3 regions of the Exiguobacterium sp. s143 genome follow, and region 2 is predicted to be linked to each of the others. Evidence: riboswitches for the same ligand, from Rfam matches in the RefSeq annotation. Region 2 holds a riboswitch; each other region holds the start of a gene.
The links. A riboswitch is a leader RNA that binds a small molecule or an ion and turns the genes downstream of it on or off. The one in region 2 is predicted to bind thiamine pyrophosphate.
Positions count from the first base shown of each region.

Region 1: linked by a shared signal. The riboswitch ahead of KNQ03_RS15360 (3-oxoacyl-ACP reductase) and the one ahead of KNQ03_RS10895 (thiamine phosphate synthase) in region 2 are both predicted to bind thiamine pyrophosphate.
Region 3: linked by a shared signal. The riboswitch ahead of KNQ03_RS01695 (ECF transporter S component) and the one ahead of KNQ03_RS10895 (thiamine phosphate synthase) in region 2 are both predicted to bind thiamine pyrophosphate.

Region 1 covers NZ_JACSMX010000006.1:28,092-33,108, forward strand. The annotation lists gene KNQ03_RS15355 (hypothetical protein) at 1-1,007, shown strand, start outside; TPP riboswitch at 1,114-1,214, shown strand; gene KNQ03_RS15360 (3-oxoacyl-ACP reductase) at 1,349-2,101, shown strand; gene KNQ03_RS15365 (LLM class flavin-dependent oxidoreductase) at 2,157-3,467, shown strand; gene KNQ03_RS15370 (aldo/keto reductase) at 3,962-4,807, shown strand; partial or broken gene KNQ03_RS15375 (winged helix-turn-helix transcriptional regulator) at 4,860-5,017, opposite strand, start outside.
Region 2 covers NZ_JACSMX010000002.1:520,285-525,301, reverse strand. The annotation lists gene KNQ03_RS10915 (ThiF family adenylyltransferase) at 1-230, opposite strand, end outside; gene KNQ03_RS10910 (thiazole synthase) at 227-991, opposite strand; gene thiS (sulfur carrier protein ThiS) at 994-1,194, opposite strand; gene KNQ03_RS10900 (FAD-dependent oxidoreductase) at 1,191-2,135, opposite strand; gene KNQ03_RS10895 (thiamine phosphate synthase) at 2,132-2,725, opposite strand; TPP riboswitch at 2,808-2,910, opposite strand; gene nagZ (beta-N-acetylhexosaminidase) at 2,967-4,187, opposite strand; gene KNQ03_RS10885 (OsmC family protein) at 4,184-4,609, opposite strand; gene KNQ03_RS10880 (MFS transporter) at 4,800-5,017, shown strand, end outside.
Region 3 covers NZ_JACSMX010000001.1:294,092-299,108, reverse strand. The annotation lists gene KNQ03_RS01710 (NAD(P)/FAD-dependent oxidoreductase) at 1-138, opposite strand, end outside; gene KNQ03_RS01705 (energy-coupling factor transporter transmembrane component T family protein) at 194-916, opposite strand; gene KNQ03_RS01700 (ABC transporter ATP-binding protein) at 888-2,417, opposite strand; gene KNQ03_RS01695 (ECF transporter S component) at 2,414-2,986, opposite strand; TPP riboswitch at 3,087-3,186, opposite strand; gene KNQ03_RS01690 (50S ribosomal protein L25/general stress protein Ctc) at 3,282-3,959, opposite strand; gene KNQ03_RS01685 (GNAT family N-acetyltransferase) at 4,249-5,017, opposite strand, start outside.

The sequences.
Region 1 (5,017 bases), on a different contig from region 2:
CAAGCATTAAAGGATCGGATTATGAAGTCGAGAGTATACGAAAAGAAAATGCAGAAGCTCTTAAAAAAGTAAACATCGAGATTGAAAATGGAGACATCAAGCCTACTCAATACAATATCCAATTGGACGGTCAAATTCATAGTGAGTCGCAGAACTATATCACAGGGTTGTTCAATAGCTATGCTGCAGACTTCCCTGCTGATTTCTATCGCTTTCTTTCTAAGGAAGACGTATTTACTAGTGAAATGGGCTCGCGAACATACGGAATTGAAGTAAAGGCATCTCAGTTGAACTATCATTCTTATGACAGAAGTACACAGAAACAGTTTAAAAAGACGCTTTCTCATCGTTTAACGGTACCGGATCGTGAAATGGCTGACATCCGTGTCTTCCATCAAGACGGCATGAACGTATACGTCCAACGGGATGATCATGGAGCAAAGGAAAAATCGACGGTGTTATTACTCAATCTTGCAAAAGGAAAAGTAGAGACGCTTCAATCCAAGCAACTTAAGACTAATCAAGAACGTCATTATGTGGCAGTGAACGACTATGGAATTGTCTATCGTGAAATCGCATATGATGCAGAAGGGGTAGAAAAAGATAGCGCTTATTATCTAGATAACGGCAAAGGCATCAAACGAATCAAAGCACTTGATACGTATGCCTCTGAAGGAAACTTTAATGCTGATGAAAATAGCCAATCACTGATCGCTTACGGTACGTTTGATTCAGAAAAAAGTAAAAGCATCAAATGGAGTACCTATGACTTTAAGACGAATCAAGTCAAGCAACATAAAGTGGAAGGGCAGCATGCTTACCGCTTCAATGGCTCCTATACGATGATTGCGCAGGGAAAGCTATACCATATCGCTAATATCAATGATTCGGATTTCCAAGTCACAGTAGTCGATACGAAAAATGAATCGATTTCGTATCAAGGAATCATCAAAGATAAAAATGCTAAAAAGAATCGTTTGGTACAGGATGTCACTGTATCGGAGTAATCGTGATGGACTCATGATTCACCTCGTTTACTCGCTTCTTAGAATACTAGAAATGAAGAATCATTGACAGGGGTTTTCAAGACCACTACAGTAAAGATAACTTAAATAGAATCACTAGGGGTGTTAATAAACTGAGATGAGTAGCTACTCAAACCCTTTGAACCTGAACTAGGTCGTACTAGCGTAGGGAAGTGTAAACTCTGATGAACAAGCGGAGACGATGATATCGTTCTTTGCTATGTGATTATTTAGACGTGCGCAACTTTCCTTTTGGAGAGTTGCGTTTTTTGTTTACTACTTCGCTATTTAAGTTGCAAAAATGGATGAGGGAGTGGACAAGAATGAGCAGAACAGTATTAGTGACAGGAAGTAGTCGAGGACTTGGGGCGACGATTGCAAGGGTGTTAGTACAAAACGGATTTAAAGTGGTGATCAATTACTTTAAAAGCAAGGATGCGGCAGAACAACTTGTGAGCGAACTGGGAGTAGAGAATGCAATTGCCTTGTATGCAGATGTCACGAAGCGGGAAGATGTCGAGAGCATGATGCAATCCGCAACAGCACATTATGGTCAAATCGATGTTGTCGTGAATAATGCGTTAGTAGACTTCAAATTTGATCCGGTTGCGCAAAAATCGTTTATCGATTTAGAGTGGGAAGATTATCAAAATCAACTGGATGGAACACTTAAAGCAGCGTTTCACATCATTCAAAGTATTTTGCCACAATTTATAGAACGACATAGCGGTAGTATCATCAGCATTGGAACAAACCTCTATCAAAACCCAGTCGTTCCTTATCATGAATACACAACAGCAAAAGCAGGCTTAATAGGATTTACTCGCAATCTGGCCGCAGAACTAGGTCAATATGGCATAAACGTGAATCTCGTCTCCGGTGGATTGTTGAAAGTAACAGATGCGAGTGCTGTGACAACCGCTGAAGTATTCGACTTAATTGCCCAATCGACCCCATTGAAAAGAGTGACGAGTCCAGAAGAAGTAGCGCAAATGGTCGCCTTCCTGGCATCAGAAGCAGCATCTGGGATTACGGGTCAAAACGTAACGGTCGATGGTGGGTTAACGATGAATTGAAGCGGGCGTTTTAAAAGATTCTCAGCTTGTCAGAGAAGGGATTCGTGAACAGCAGATGACGAATAAAAATCAGTTAAATATCGGCGTTTTGTTATATGGATGTGGTCATCATCAAGCCGCATGGTTAATGCCTGATTCCGCGATTAAAGAGATCGGAGAGAGCCGCTATTATCAGCGTTTGGCTCAAATAGCGGAAGCTGGATGTTTGGATGCAGTATTTTTTGCGGACAATCAATCCTTTCCGGCTAATAATCCAACTGATTTACCTGCCTTTTGGTTGGACCCTTTAGTCAATTTAACGGCTATTTCTCAAGTGACCGACCATATCGGGTTAGTCTCCACGATATCGAGTACGTTCTCCAATCCATATACAGCAGCCAGGCAACTCCTAAGTCTCGAACATGTGACGAAGGGACGAGTAGGCTGGAACCTAGTGACGTCGATGACAGATTGGGAAGCGTTAAACCACGGGATGAAGACACTACCTCCGAGGAATGAACGGTACAACAAGGCGGAAGAATTTGCGAGTTTGATGGAAAAGCTATTTTTATCGTGGGACCAAGCGGCTTTTCTCGCAGATCGATCAACTAATCGATTGATTGTCCCTGAACGGATACAGGCTATCGATCATTCTGGAACCTATTTTAGGGTAAAAGGTCCTTTGTCTACGCCGCGTAGTCCCCAAGGAAAGCCAGTAGCGATGCAAGCGGGGGCTTCTGAACAAGGGATTGCCCTTGCAGCAAAACATGCGGACGCCGTGTATTCTGTGTCATGGAATTTTAGACAAGCGAAAGTGTTTCGTGAAAAACTGCAGAGACAAATTGAACAAACTAATTCACCAAATCGTAAGATTAAGATATACCCAGGCTTAGTGACCTATGTTGGAAAAACGCGAGAAGAGGCACTGGCAAAAAAAGCAGAACTTGATGAAAAATTACCGATTGAAAATGCGTTAAACCAATTGAGTTTCTTTTTGCAGCAGGACTGCTCCACATGGGATTTCGAAGCAAAAATTCCGATCTTACCATCAATTGAAGAATTTTCAGGTCCCATTGGACGCTATCAAACGATTTTAGAGATCATCGATGATTCAGATCCGACGCTAAAAGAACTGTTAGGCTATTTAGCAGCCGGAGGGGGACATCTGACATTGATTGGTACTCCGGAAGAAATTGTGGATCAGATGGAATTTTGGTTTAACGAGGGAGTGGCAGATGGCTTCAACTTGATGCCACCGTCACTACCGTCAAGTTTAGAAGATTTTGTAGACATGATTGTTCCTGAGTTACAAAGAAGAGGATTATTTAAAGACACCTACAAAGGAACGACACTTCGAGAACATCTAGGTTTAACAAAAGTCGAGTAACCTTTAAAACATATTATTTTGATAAAGAAAGTAGCGGTAAACTCTTCAACATACTAAAGCTTTATGTAGCATAGGCTGGTTTTAACATTTGTACAAACAAACCACTTTTAAGAACTTGCATTATTTCTGATTTAAAATGTGGATCATATTTGTAGAGGATCAACATCTGGTTACTTTTAGAGTACCTGTGTTGATCCTCTTTTTATTTAATTAAAAAAATGAATGAGATGACGCTATACAAAAGGCTATTCATAAAGTTGGCATAATTAATAAATCCATATCCGGTGACTCAACCCTTGTAAATTTAGACCTCTAAGACAATGAAAAGACATTCTCAAAGTAACCACTATTAATTTTATTGGATTCATCCTTGGTACACAATAATAGTTACCTTAAGGTTTCTATGAAACAAAAAAGTGCGTACTGTTATTTCGATTTAGAAAGAATAATACTAAATAGGCAAGTAAGACAAACACATAAGTGGAGGAGTAAATATGATTAAACATTTACAAGATACAATCGAGTTGAACAACGGACTAAAAATGCCCGGTATGGGTCTAGGCGTTTTTCAAGTGGCGAATGATGCTACTGCTGAAATGGTAAAAGAGGCTATTGAAGTGGGGTATCGAAGTATCGATACTGCCTCTATCTATGGCAACGAATCAGGTGTAGGGATGGGAATCAAACAAGCCCTCGCATCTACTGATTTACAGCGTGAAGATTTGTTCATTACATCAAAAGTGTGGAATGATGGACTAAATTATGATGAAACTAAGAGAGCTTATGAAGAGAGTCTAAACGAACTCGGACTAGATTATTTAGATCTTTACTTGATTCATTGGCCAGGGAAAGATAAATATACTGAATCTTGGAGAGCGCTCGAGGATCTATACATTGAAGGTAAAATTAAAGCCATCGGGGTATGTAACTTTAACACAGGACATTTAAAAGATTTATTGTCTTTTGCGCGGATTAAACCAGTCTTGAATCAAGTTGAATTTCATCCACGATTGCAACAAGAAAATCTTCGGGACTTTTGTGCAACGCACCATATTCAACTCGAAGCCTGGGCTCCTCTAATGCAAGGAGGACTTCTGAAGAATGAAACCCTCTCAAAAATAGCATCAAACCATGGAAAAACAATTGCACAAGTTGTTTTGAAATGGGATATTCAAAACGGAGTAATTACAATTCCAAAATCGGTACGTAAAGAACGCATGAAGCAAAACGCGGATATTTTTGATTTCAATCTAACAGATGAAGAAATGATGACGATCAATAAATTAAATCTTGATCAACGCGTTGGACCCAATCCAGATGAATATGATTTTACTCTGTAAATAGCAAAAAAGTATAGAGAGGCTGACGCATTGAGTCGGTCTCTCTTTTTTATTATAGAAATTGTTGCAATGCGATATCCTCATCCCGTTGATTTAAAATGACATCTCCACCTTTATCTTGTAACACTTCAATGTGACTTTCACCCCAAGTGCAGAGCATATTCAGAACTGGTTCCATTTTCTCCCCATATGGTGTCAATGAATACTCTA
Region 2 (5,017 bases):
ATGTGACGCGCATCGTCTTCGGTATAAAGCTGTTGTCGTTGTAGATTACTCCACTCGACATAATCACGGTCAACGATTCGGACGACGCCGACACCGGCGCGGACGAGTTGCTCTGCCGACGCCGTTCCGAGCGCTCCCATACCGATGATCAGTATCTTCGCTGATGCCAAGCGTGCTTGTCCCGCTTCCCCGATCGGTTGAAATCGAGTTTGCCGTGAGTAACGGTTCATCGAATCAATCCACTCGTTGGACTACTCGCGACCGCATACTGTTTCTTCTCGATACGTCCCGCTTCGTATCCGAAGCGCCCTGCTTCGACAGCCAGTCGCATGGCGTGCGCCATCTTGACCGGATCTTGAGCATGGGCGACAGCGGAGTTCAATAAGACACCATCCGCTCCCAGTTCCATCGCATAGGCGACGTCGGTCGGTGAACCGATCCCGGCGTCGACGATGACCGGGACCGTCGTCTGCTCGATGATGAATCGCAAATGGAGCGGATTGAGGATACCTTGTCCGGAACCAATCGGTGACGCTGCCGGCATGATGGCGTGACAACCGAGTTCCTCGAGTCGTCGTGCGAGCACGACATCGTCCGACGTATACGGTAAGACGATGAAACCTTCTTTGAGTAATTCTTCAGAAGCCCGTAACGTCTCGATCGGATCAGGTAGTAACGTCTTATCGCAACCAATCACTTCAACCTTGACCATGTCACACATACCGGATGCCCGCGCAAGCTTCGCAAGTCGGACAGCTTCTTCCGCTGTCTTCGCTCCGGCCGTGTTCGGTAGTAGATCGTACTTCGCTAAATCAAGTGACTCCAAGAAATTCGCTTGTTGTTTGTCGAAAATATCGAGCCGACGGACGGCGAATGTCAAAATTTGTGAAGCGGACGCATCGATTGCTTCTTGCTGTACCGTAGCATCCGTATATTTCCCTGTTCCGAGTAATAACCGTGATTCAAATGTCTTTTCTCCAATTTTCAGCATGTTTATCCTCCTCCTACGAAATGAACGATTTCAAATGTGTCATTGTCCCGAACGACTGTCTGACCATACGCCATGCGATCGATAATTTGTCGATTCTGTTCGACGATGACGAGCTTTTCCCCTAAGCCGAGTTGTGTGAGCATGTCCTCGATCGTTTCAATCTGATCGATCGTGTGGTCATTGCCGTTAATCGTAATGTTCATCGGACTTCCTCCTTCTGAATCAACCGTAATGTATTTGCCAAGACTTCCGCTGTCGCCGGTGCGAGTAATATGCCATGCCGATGATGCCCCGTCGCTAGGAAGATCCGACGGGATGAATCGGCGACTCCGATATATGGCAAGCCGGACGCCGTTTGTGGTCGTATACCGGACCAGACTTCTTCGATGACCGCGTCACGAATCGGTGGATACAGTCGTTCTGCTGCTTGAAGCAATGACGTGACCCCTGCGACACTGACACCGATCGTCTCGTCGTGCGGCAGTTCGGTCGCACCGATCAAAATCCGACCGTCTGCTTTCGGAACGAGGTAGACGGCGTCATCAAACAGGATCGAGCGTAACGGCTGACCCGCGAGACGGACGGCGAGACATTCCCCTTTGACCCCATATGTCGCGATCGAAATGCCGGCTGTATCGAGCAAGGCTTGCGACCCGCGTCCGGCAGCGACCGTCACTGTTCGTCCGGTCCACGTTCCCGCGTTCGACTCGACCTTGATGAAGTCATCGCTCTCTTCGATGCGTGTGACATCTACCTGTTCTTCAATCGATATGCCACGTGCGTGTAAGGCATACATCAATGCAGTCGTCAGTCGTCGTGGATCGATTTGACCGACAGCTGGAAACAGATGCTCGCGTCCTTTACGTTTTAACAAAAACGGTTGTTCCCGGTACCCACAATCGATGCCTGTCTCTCGCTCGAGACGACGTGCAAGCAGTGGATACAGACGACGACTTCGCGCGGCAAGTGCATGCAATTCTGCTCTCAGCTCGATGTCCGTCGCAAGCATCCCGGCAGCCGCTCGGCTTGTCCCTTGTCCGCATGTTCCACGTTCTAAGACGACGACGGATTCATTCTGACAGGCGAGACCGTAAGCAAGCGTCAACCCGATGACTCCGCCGCCGATGATGATGTGATCCGTCATACGCGAACCCCCTGGTAACGCTTGACGGCGGCGAGTGGATCCGATTGACCGAGAATACCCGATAAGACAGCGATTCCGGTTGCCCTGGTCGCTGCGATTTCAGGCATGCGTTCTGGTGTGATCCCGCCGATTGCAATGACTGGTTTCGTCGTGAAGGTGACGACTTGCTTCAAGGCGTCAATCCCTCGTGGTGGCATGTTCGGCTTCGACGCTGTCGAATAAATATGACCGTACAGCAGTCGGTCGGCTCCTTCCGCTTCTGCTGCTAGTGCCTCTGCTAGTGAATGAACGGATTTCCCGATGACGAGGTCCGGAAAATGACGTCGCACATCGCGGACACGCAAGGAACGGCGCGTCAACTGCACACCGATGCCGGCGACATGGGCGACATCGACCCGGTCATGAACGGTTAACTGATCAAGCGAATAACCATGCGCAAGGAGTGCGTCAATCAGATCAAGTAATTCTGCTGCTGACAAGTTCGGTTCACGTAGATGTAGCTGATCCGTATAAGGTTGAAGCGATTGAAAAGTCTTTATTTCGTCAATCGGATGGATGGATCCTGTCGAAATCAGATGTAGACGCATCATGTTCTTCCTTTCCATACGAAAAAGGACCACTCCCGATGTTGAAGGGAGTGGTCCGAAAATGCGCTGAAGCGCTAAGGATATCTAAGGTTTCGAGCCACTTCCCTCCGCTAGTACGAACTAGATCAGGTTCAAAGGGTCCGGATACTTCCGTCTCAGTCTGCTGGGAGACTCCCCTAGTGTCTTTTCGTGTTTAATTGGCTTGCCCCATTAGTCTAGCATGAGTCGCTTTGCTTCGCTAGTCCTAGTTGAGCGCTTCCACTTGCTGAATCAGTTCCGATTTCGTTGGTCGCTGTTGCTCTTGGCTGTCGGCATACGTCTGCTTCAGCTTCAGGATGCGCATTACTTTGGCATCGAGCATCTCCGGCGTCAGCGTTTTGTCTTTGACGGCTTGCATCACTTCAGCATGGACCTTTGTGTAAGCACCTGCCTCTGAAAACATCGCCATATCAGCTCCATTGACGAGCGACTGACGTGCCGCTTCTGCGAGACCATATTGTTTCGTGATCGCCCCCATGACGAGATCATCCGTGATGATGACACCGTTGAATCCGAGTTGTTGACGCAAGAGGTCAGTCAAGATCGGCTTTGAGAGCGAGGACGGATTCATATCGTCATACGCGGGATAGAGAATATGGGCGACCATCACCATCTCGGCGCCCTCTTGAATCGCTTCTTGGAACGGTAACAGCTCCGTCCGCTTCAATTCTTCCTTTGATGCCGTCACTTTCGGTAGCCCGACATGGGAATCGACACTCGTATTGCCGTGACCGGGAAAATGTTTGACGACCGGAATCGTTCCCGTCTCCTGCATCCCGTGCATCAGTGCCGTACCAAGCGTCGCGACGGTATTCGGATCAGCACTTAACGCACGGTCGCCGATGATCGGATTGTTCGGATTACTGTTGACGTCAAGGACCGGCGCGAAGTCCATGTTGAAGCCATAAAAACGTGACAAATGTCCGAGCGTACGTCCGACGTCTTCCATTTTCACTTCATCTGCTCCTTGCGCCATCCGTTGACTCGTCGGTAGACGTAATCGTTGATCCGGTACCCGGCTGACGCGTCCGCCTTCTTCATCAATCCCGACGAACGCATACGGTTTTTGGTTCGTCTCTTGAATCGCACGCGTGAACGTCAAGAGTTGCTCTTCCGACGTGATGTTTCCGCCGAGCAGTAAGACCCCACCAATCGCATGCGTCTTTAACAGTTTCCGGTCAGCTGCTGAAAGTTCCGTGCCGGCGACTCCGATGTAGAGCAGTTGATCGATCTTTTCTGACGTCGACATCGCTTCAAGTTGCTGCTTTAATCGTGCTTGTTGTCGTTCTTCTTTCGTCGGCTCAGGCTTCGGTTTCTTTTCTTCTGTCGGATGCTTCGTTTCCGGTTGTGATGGTTTCGTTGGTTCCGTCGTCTCCTGTGCACACCCTGCAAGCAACAGACAACCGATCAGTACGGTTTTCTTCACAAAGGATCCTCGCTTCGCACACCATTAATCGAATAATAGACGGAAATCTCAGCGTTCAGGGATTGCGAGACCGAACAATATTTATCCTTTGATAAAGAGATGGCACGACGGACCTTATCTTCCGGGAGATCACCTTCAAGCCGGTAATGAATCGAGATCGACGTAAAACGCCGCGGATGATCCTCTGCCCGTTCTCCTTCGATATCCATTTCGAAATAGGTGATCGTCAAGCGCATCTTCTCTAAAATCGAGACGATATCAATTCCAGTACAGCCGGCAACGGCATGTAGCAAGAGTTCGGTCGGTCGTGGTGCTTGGTTTTCACCACCGTTTTCGGGTGCTGCGTCCATCGCAAGATGATGCCCTGATTCCGTCTGTCCACTAAACCCCATCTGTTTGTTCCATGTCACTGTCGCTTGCATCGTTTCCACTCCTTTATAAGTAGTCTTCTTCTGTAGTATACGCAAAAAACAGCAAGCCTGGAAATTCACACGCTATTTCGAATAATGGTTCTTTTCCCGAAATCTCGCTTTGCGATACCCGACGAAATCGTTTCATGCTATCCTGTTACTCATAGTTTCGCGCGTAAGCGCTAGAATTGAGGAATCATCCATGTCACCTACTACTCGTTTAAGTCGACACGATTGGCTCTTGATTGCTACGTTGTCGCTCCTGACATTCGTTCTCGGAACAAGCGAATTCGTCATCGTCGGGATCCTCGCTGAAATCTCCTCAGCCCTTGATATCACGATCGCAACAGCCGGTACGCTCGTCTCGGCATTTGCCATCTCCTTTGCGATTGGTACGCCGATCGTCATGTCGATGACCGG
Region 3 (5,017 bases), on a different contig from region 2:
AGCAAGTCCGGAGTACATGCCCGAGTAATATTGGTACGTCGAGGCATTTAAAATCAGCCACTCGACGTCTTCTGTGGGTCCATTGGTAATGCAATGCAGGTGAGCGTGTCCTGCACCAATCAAAAGGATTCGTTTCATGTCGTTCTCCTTCAATCTGTCTTGCTAGAATGTACCCGGATACGGGTGGCGGTAATCATAGCCAAAAGACAAGACTGATGAACAGGAGGATGACCATGAGATAGATAACATCCTGGCGCTGAACGACTGGCACTTCATAATATGTCCGTTCTGCTGAAAAATGACGGGCTTCGAAAGCGGTCGCCATCCGTTCTGCCCGCTGGATCGATCGCGAGAAGAGCGGTAAGCCGATTGATAGGAACGCATCACCAGGAAAGCGACTGTGAACGTTCCGAATCATCCGGACTTGCCGTAAGACGCGAACTTCTTCGATCAAATGTGGAAGAAAGCGGATCCCGGCAAGAAATCCGTACGCGAAGCGAGGCGACACCTTTGCTTGGTGAATCAAGCTCATCACGAACCGGGTCGCATCGGTCGTCGTGACGAAAGCGAAACTTAAGCAGACGAACGTTGCCATCCGTAAGGCAAGTAACCAGCCGTGCATGACACTTTCCGATGTGACATGAAACCAACCAAACGACCATAGAGGATTCGTTCCTTTGCCGAAGGCTGCCATCATCCAGAACGTCAATAAGAATAATAGACTGTAAGGTGCGAGTCGTTTCAAGAAATCGCGAGGACCCCACCCGGAGAGGAGTAGCATCGCGATAGCAAAACTCAGGAACACCAACGTCTTGACCCAGTCGTTCGTTGCAATTAAGGCAAACATGATCAAAAACAATCCGCTCCCCTTGATGACAGGATTGAGTTTAGCGAACGGTGACGCGTTTGTCTGCATGGCGCTTCACCTCCTGGAATTGGTACGAAAGTGGACGTTGTAGCTGACAGCGTTCGAGTAACGGAACGTCAGCGAATAACTCGCTCGGACGCCCGTCAAAAGCAATCCGCCCTTGCTCCATGACGAGGACACGATCCGCGTATCGGGCGACGAGTTCCATATCGTGTGTTGCCATGACGAGCGTCGTTCCGTTCTGTTGTTCCGTCAACAACTGTTCCATGAGCCGGCGTGTCGTCAATCCATCCTGTCCGAACGTCGGTTCATCGAGCAACAACACATCCTTCGACTGCCCGAGCATCGTCGCGACGCTGAGCCGTCGTTGTTGCCCCGTACTAAGCGCAAGCGGTGACTGCTGTTTGACAGATGCGAGTTCCAGTCGTTCGAGCAACGCTGTGCGCTCATCACTCGTAGCTGCCCGGTGACTCCAGTCGATTTCCGCTTCGACTGTCAGTTTGAGAAACTGCAGATCCGGTTGTTGAAAGACATAGCCAACGTGCTCATAAAAGCGTCGCCGGGAGTAACGCTGAGCCGGACGTTCTTGGAACCGATATGTTCCTTGATGCGAGAGCAACCGACCGAGTGTTGCAAGCAACGTACTTTTCCCGGATCCGTTTGCCCCGAGCAGCATCACCCATTCTCCCGTCTTCAGGGAAAATGTCGCATCGGTCAGCGAGTAAGGGGCTTTCGTCGATAATGCAGCGACGTGTAACAAGGCAGTGCCTGCTGTAGCGACTGGAGGAAGCACGTGAAGTCGCGCTGCTTGTGGTCCATCTATGGGTAACGTCTCTAACGTGTACGGATACAAAGAGGGAACAGCGATCCCTTTCGATTGAAGCTCTGTATACGCCTGCGGGAACAAATCCTGCGGATGCGCCGTCGCAGTCACCGATCCGTCTTCAAGTAAGATGATCTGATCGACATACGGCAAACAGACATCGAGTTGGTGTTCAATCAAGACGATTTTTAAATCATGTTCTTTCTGAATCCGAAAGATCAACGCCATCAGCTCGTGTTGCCCAATCGGGTCAATCTGAGCCGTTGGTTCATCGAGTAATAGAATCGTCGGCTCGAGCGCTAGGACCGCGGCGAGTGCGAGGCGCTGTTTCATCCCCCCGGATAGACTCGCGATCGGTGTCGAGAAGGGGAGAGGGAGACCAACAAGTGTGAGTAAGTGTTCAATTCGTCCCTCCATCTCCGCACGCGGAATCGACCGGTTTTCTAAGCTAAAAGCGATTTCGCGTCCGATCGTTTCCATGCAGAACTGTTCTTCTGGATTTTGGAATAAGACTCCGACCGAACCGGACCGGGTAACGGTTCCAGTCTGTTCGACTTCGATCGTCTCCGGTGTCAGTCCGGCTAAGGCATGAAGTAGTGTCGTCTTGCCACTCCCGCTTCGTCCGAGCAGAAGGGTCGTTCCTTGCTCGATTGATAGCGATACATGATTGAGCACCGATTTCATCTGACCGGGATAGCGGATGCTGAGATCGTCGACAGTAATCATGCGACTTCCCGTTTCGCACGTCCTGCCGCAAACCCGTTCAAGACACCGGTCGCAACAAGGCGACGGACGAGAATCGCTGCAAGCAAGCCGCCGAGTAATGCGCCACTAATCAATTGTAAGCCAGTTGTTGCAAGTAACGTCGTCGTCGTGTAGTAACCGAATCCGTTCGCAATCAGACTATAGACAATGCTACCAATCGCGGCTCCAACACCCGATAACATCAATGTCCATGTGTCATAACGGCGATAACGCGTCATCGCAAAGACGAGTTCCGCACCAAGCCCTTGGCATACCCCGATGAGAAGAGCCGATAAACCAAAGTGACTACCCGTGAACAGCTCGACGGCTGCCGCGACGATTTCCGCGATGAGAGCGGCACCTGGTTTTTGAATGATGGCTGCGACGAGCGGGCTCGCGATGATCCAGATCCCAAACATCCAGTTGGCACCGACAGGTCCGAAGATCGCAGACATCGGTAACCAGAGTGTTGACCAACCAAGATAGATGACCCCGCAAGCGACGGCGAGCATCATCATGACCATGATTTCTTTCATTTTCCAGTGTTGCATTAGGTACGTCCTCCTTAGAATGGGGGAGACGCCAAAAAAGACCGCCCTCCGTAAAAAAGAGAGCGGTCCTCAGAAAAACTGCGCGCAGCAGGAGTCATTGGATGTGATCGCTCCACTTTCCTACGCTAGTATGAACTAGATCAGGTTCGAAGGGTCCGAAGTGAATCGTCTCAGCCAAATGGGCTCCCCTAGTGGATATGGTAATAGGTGATACGCTGTTCACTTTAGGCAATCTTCTGTCTATTGTCAAGACACAAAAAAACGATACGCCACGAAGGGCGTATCGTCAAACGACTTATTTGTTGTCTTCGTTCTCTTCTTTTGCTTCTTCTGAAGACTCTTCCGTAGCTTCCGCTTCGTTGTCTTCACCAGCTTCCGCTTGTGCCTCAGCTTCTGCTTCTTCGATTTCCTCAAGCTCTTGTTCAAGCGTTGATTCGACGACAGCTGCGACTTGAATGTCGCCTTCTGTGACGATACGGAAATCTTTTTGTTCTGGAAGATCAGCAACAGAAATCGAATCGCCGATTTCGAGGTTCGTGACGTCGACTTCGACGTTCTCTGGTAATTTATCTGGTGTAGCTGCGACTGTTACTTTAAAGAGTGTCTGTGACAGGAATCCACCGACTTTAGCGCCAGCTGCTTCGCCGACGAGTACGACGTCTGCTTCGACTTCTGTCTCTTCATCCATTTTAACGGCGATGAATTCAACGTGATCGACAGTTGGTGTGAAGACATCCATATCACGACGGTTGATCAAGACGTTAATATTTTTACCGTCGAGTTTCAGTGAAATCAAGACGTTCTCACCGTTTTCTCGAACGATTTTAAGCAATTCTTTTTCTTCGAATGCGATTGGTGTACTTTCCACTTTGTAACCATACACGACACCAAGAGCTTTTCCTTCATGACGTAATTGTTTACGGAGTGAGCGTGGACGTACCTCGCGTTTTTCGGCTGTTAATTTAACTGACATGTTCATTTCCCCCTTGAATTTGGTATAGCCCTCAAAAGGTAATGAAAGTAGGAGCAGGACAAGTCCTGAACAATTTAAATATGCTAAGACAATCGGTTTCAGACTCTTTTGAATCTGACGCTTTCGTGACTTTGCATTTCTCTCCCAGGTCATTACGCTGATATTGAGAAACATGTGTGAGTAAGTCACCGTTTGATGCGGTGCTAGTGAGTTTATACCCCTATGTTTTAAATCCTTAAACCTCTAATTTTTATTTTTTAAAGTCGAAAGACCTCCAAACCGCTTGAAATCAAGGGTTGAGAGGTCTTTCGTTTTTTTCATTTTTTATGGTGATGCGTTGGTTTTCACGAACCAACACGCGGATGAGACGTTCGATGTGCCGCATCGTCGTCTGTCCCATCGTTGAAATTTGGAGCCATTGATTACGGACGAGATAGTCGCTTTCATATTGAACATGATAGCCCTGGATCCGGAGAGCGTCTCCTAAAGCGGTTGCCGACGGATGGACGATCGTCAGAATTCCCGGCGCTTGTGCTTCTTGCGTCGCAAGAAGGTTAAAACCAGTCGCGCGAACGGCTTGTTCGAGATAGGTCATCTTGATGGCGGCTTGATCGAGATCAATGGCATCGAGCGCTGCCTGACAAGCCAGCAACAAGTTCGATGAGCCGGAAAAGGCGACGCCTTCCGCATAGAGTCCGAGGTCCAGATAACGTGGAATTCGTGGAGAAGGTAGGATGCTGTCTGTATGACCGATGAACGCAAGACCCGGTAAACCACCAATTGCCTTTCCGGAGACGGTCGTGACGAATCTGCAACCGGCGTACGAGAAACGTCCGGTCCCGACGGCGCTGATCGCATCGACGATGAGTGCGGTTCGTTGATCTAATAGCGCTTTTACCGCATCGAGATCGTAGAGAACGCCCGTAGACGTCTCACAATGCGTCAACCAAATCCAGTCGTACTCCGTTTGATGCAGTTGGCTTGCGAGTTGTTCTAAGTCGATCGGGTGACCGGACGGAAGCAGGTGGATATCAAACGACTTCCCGGCTCGTGCCGCG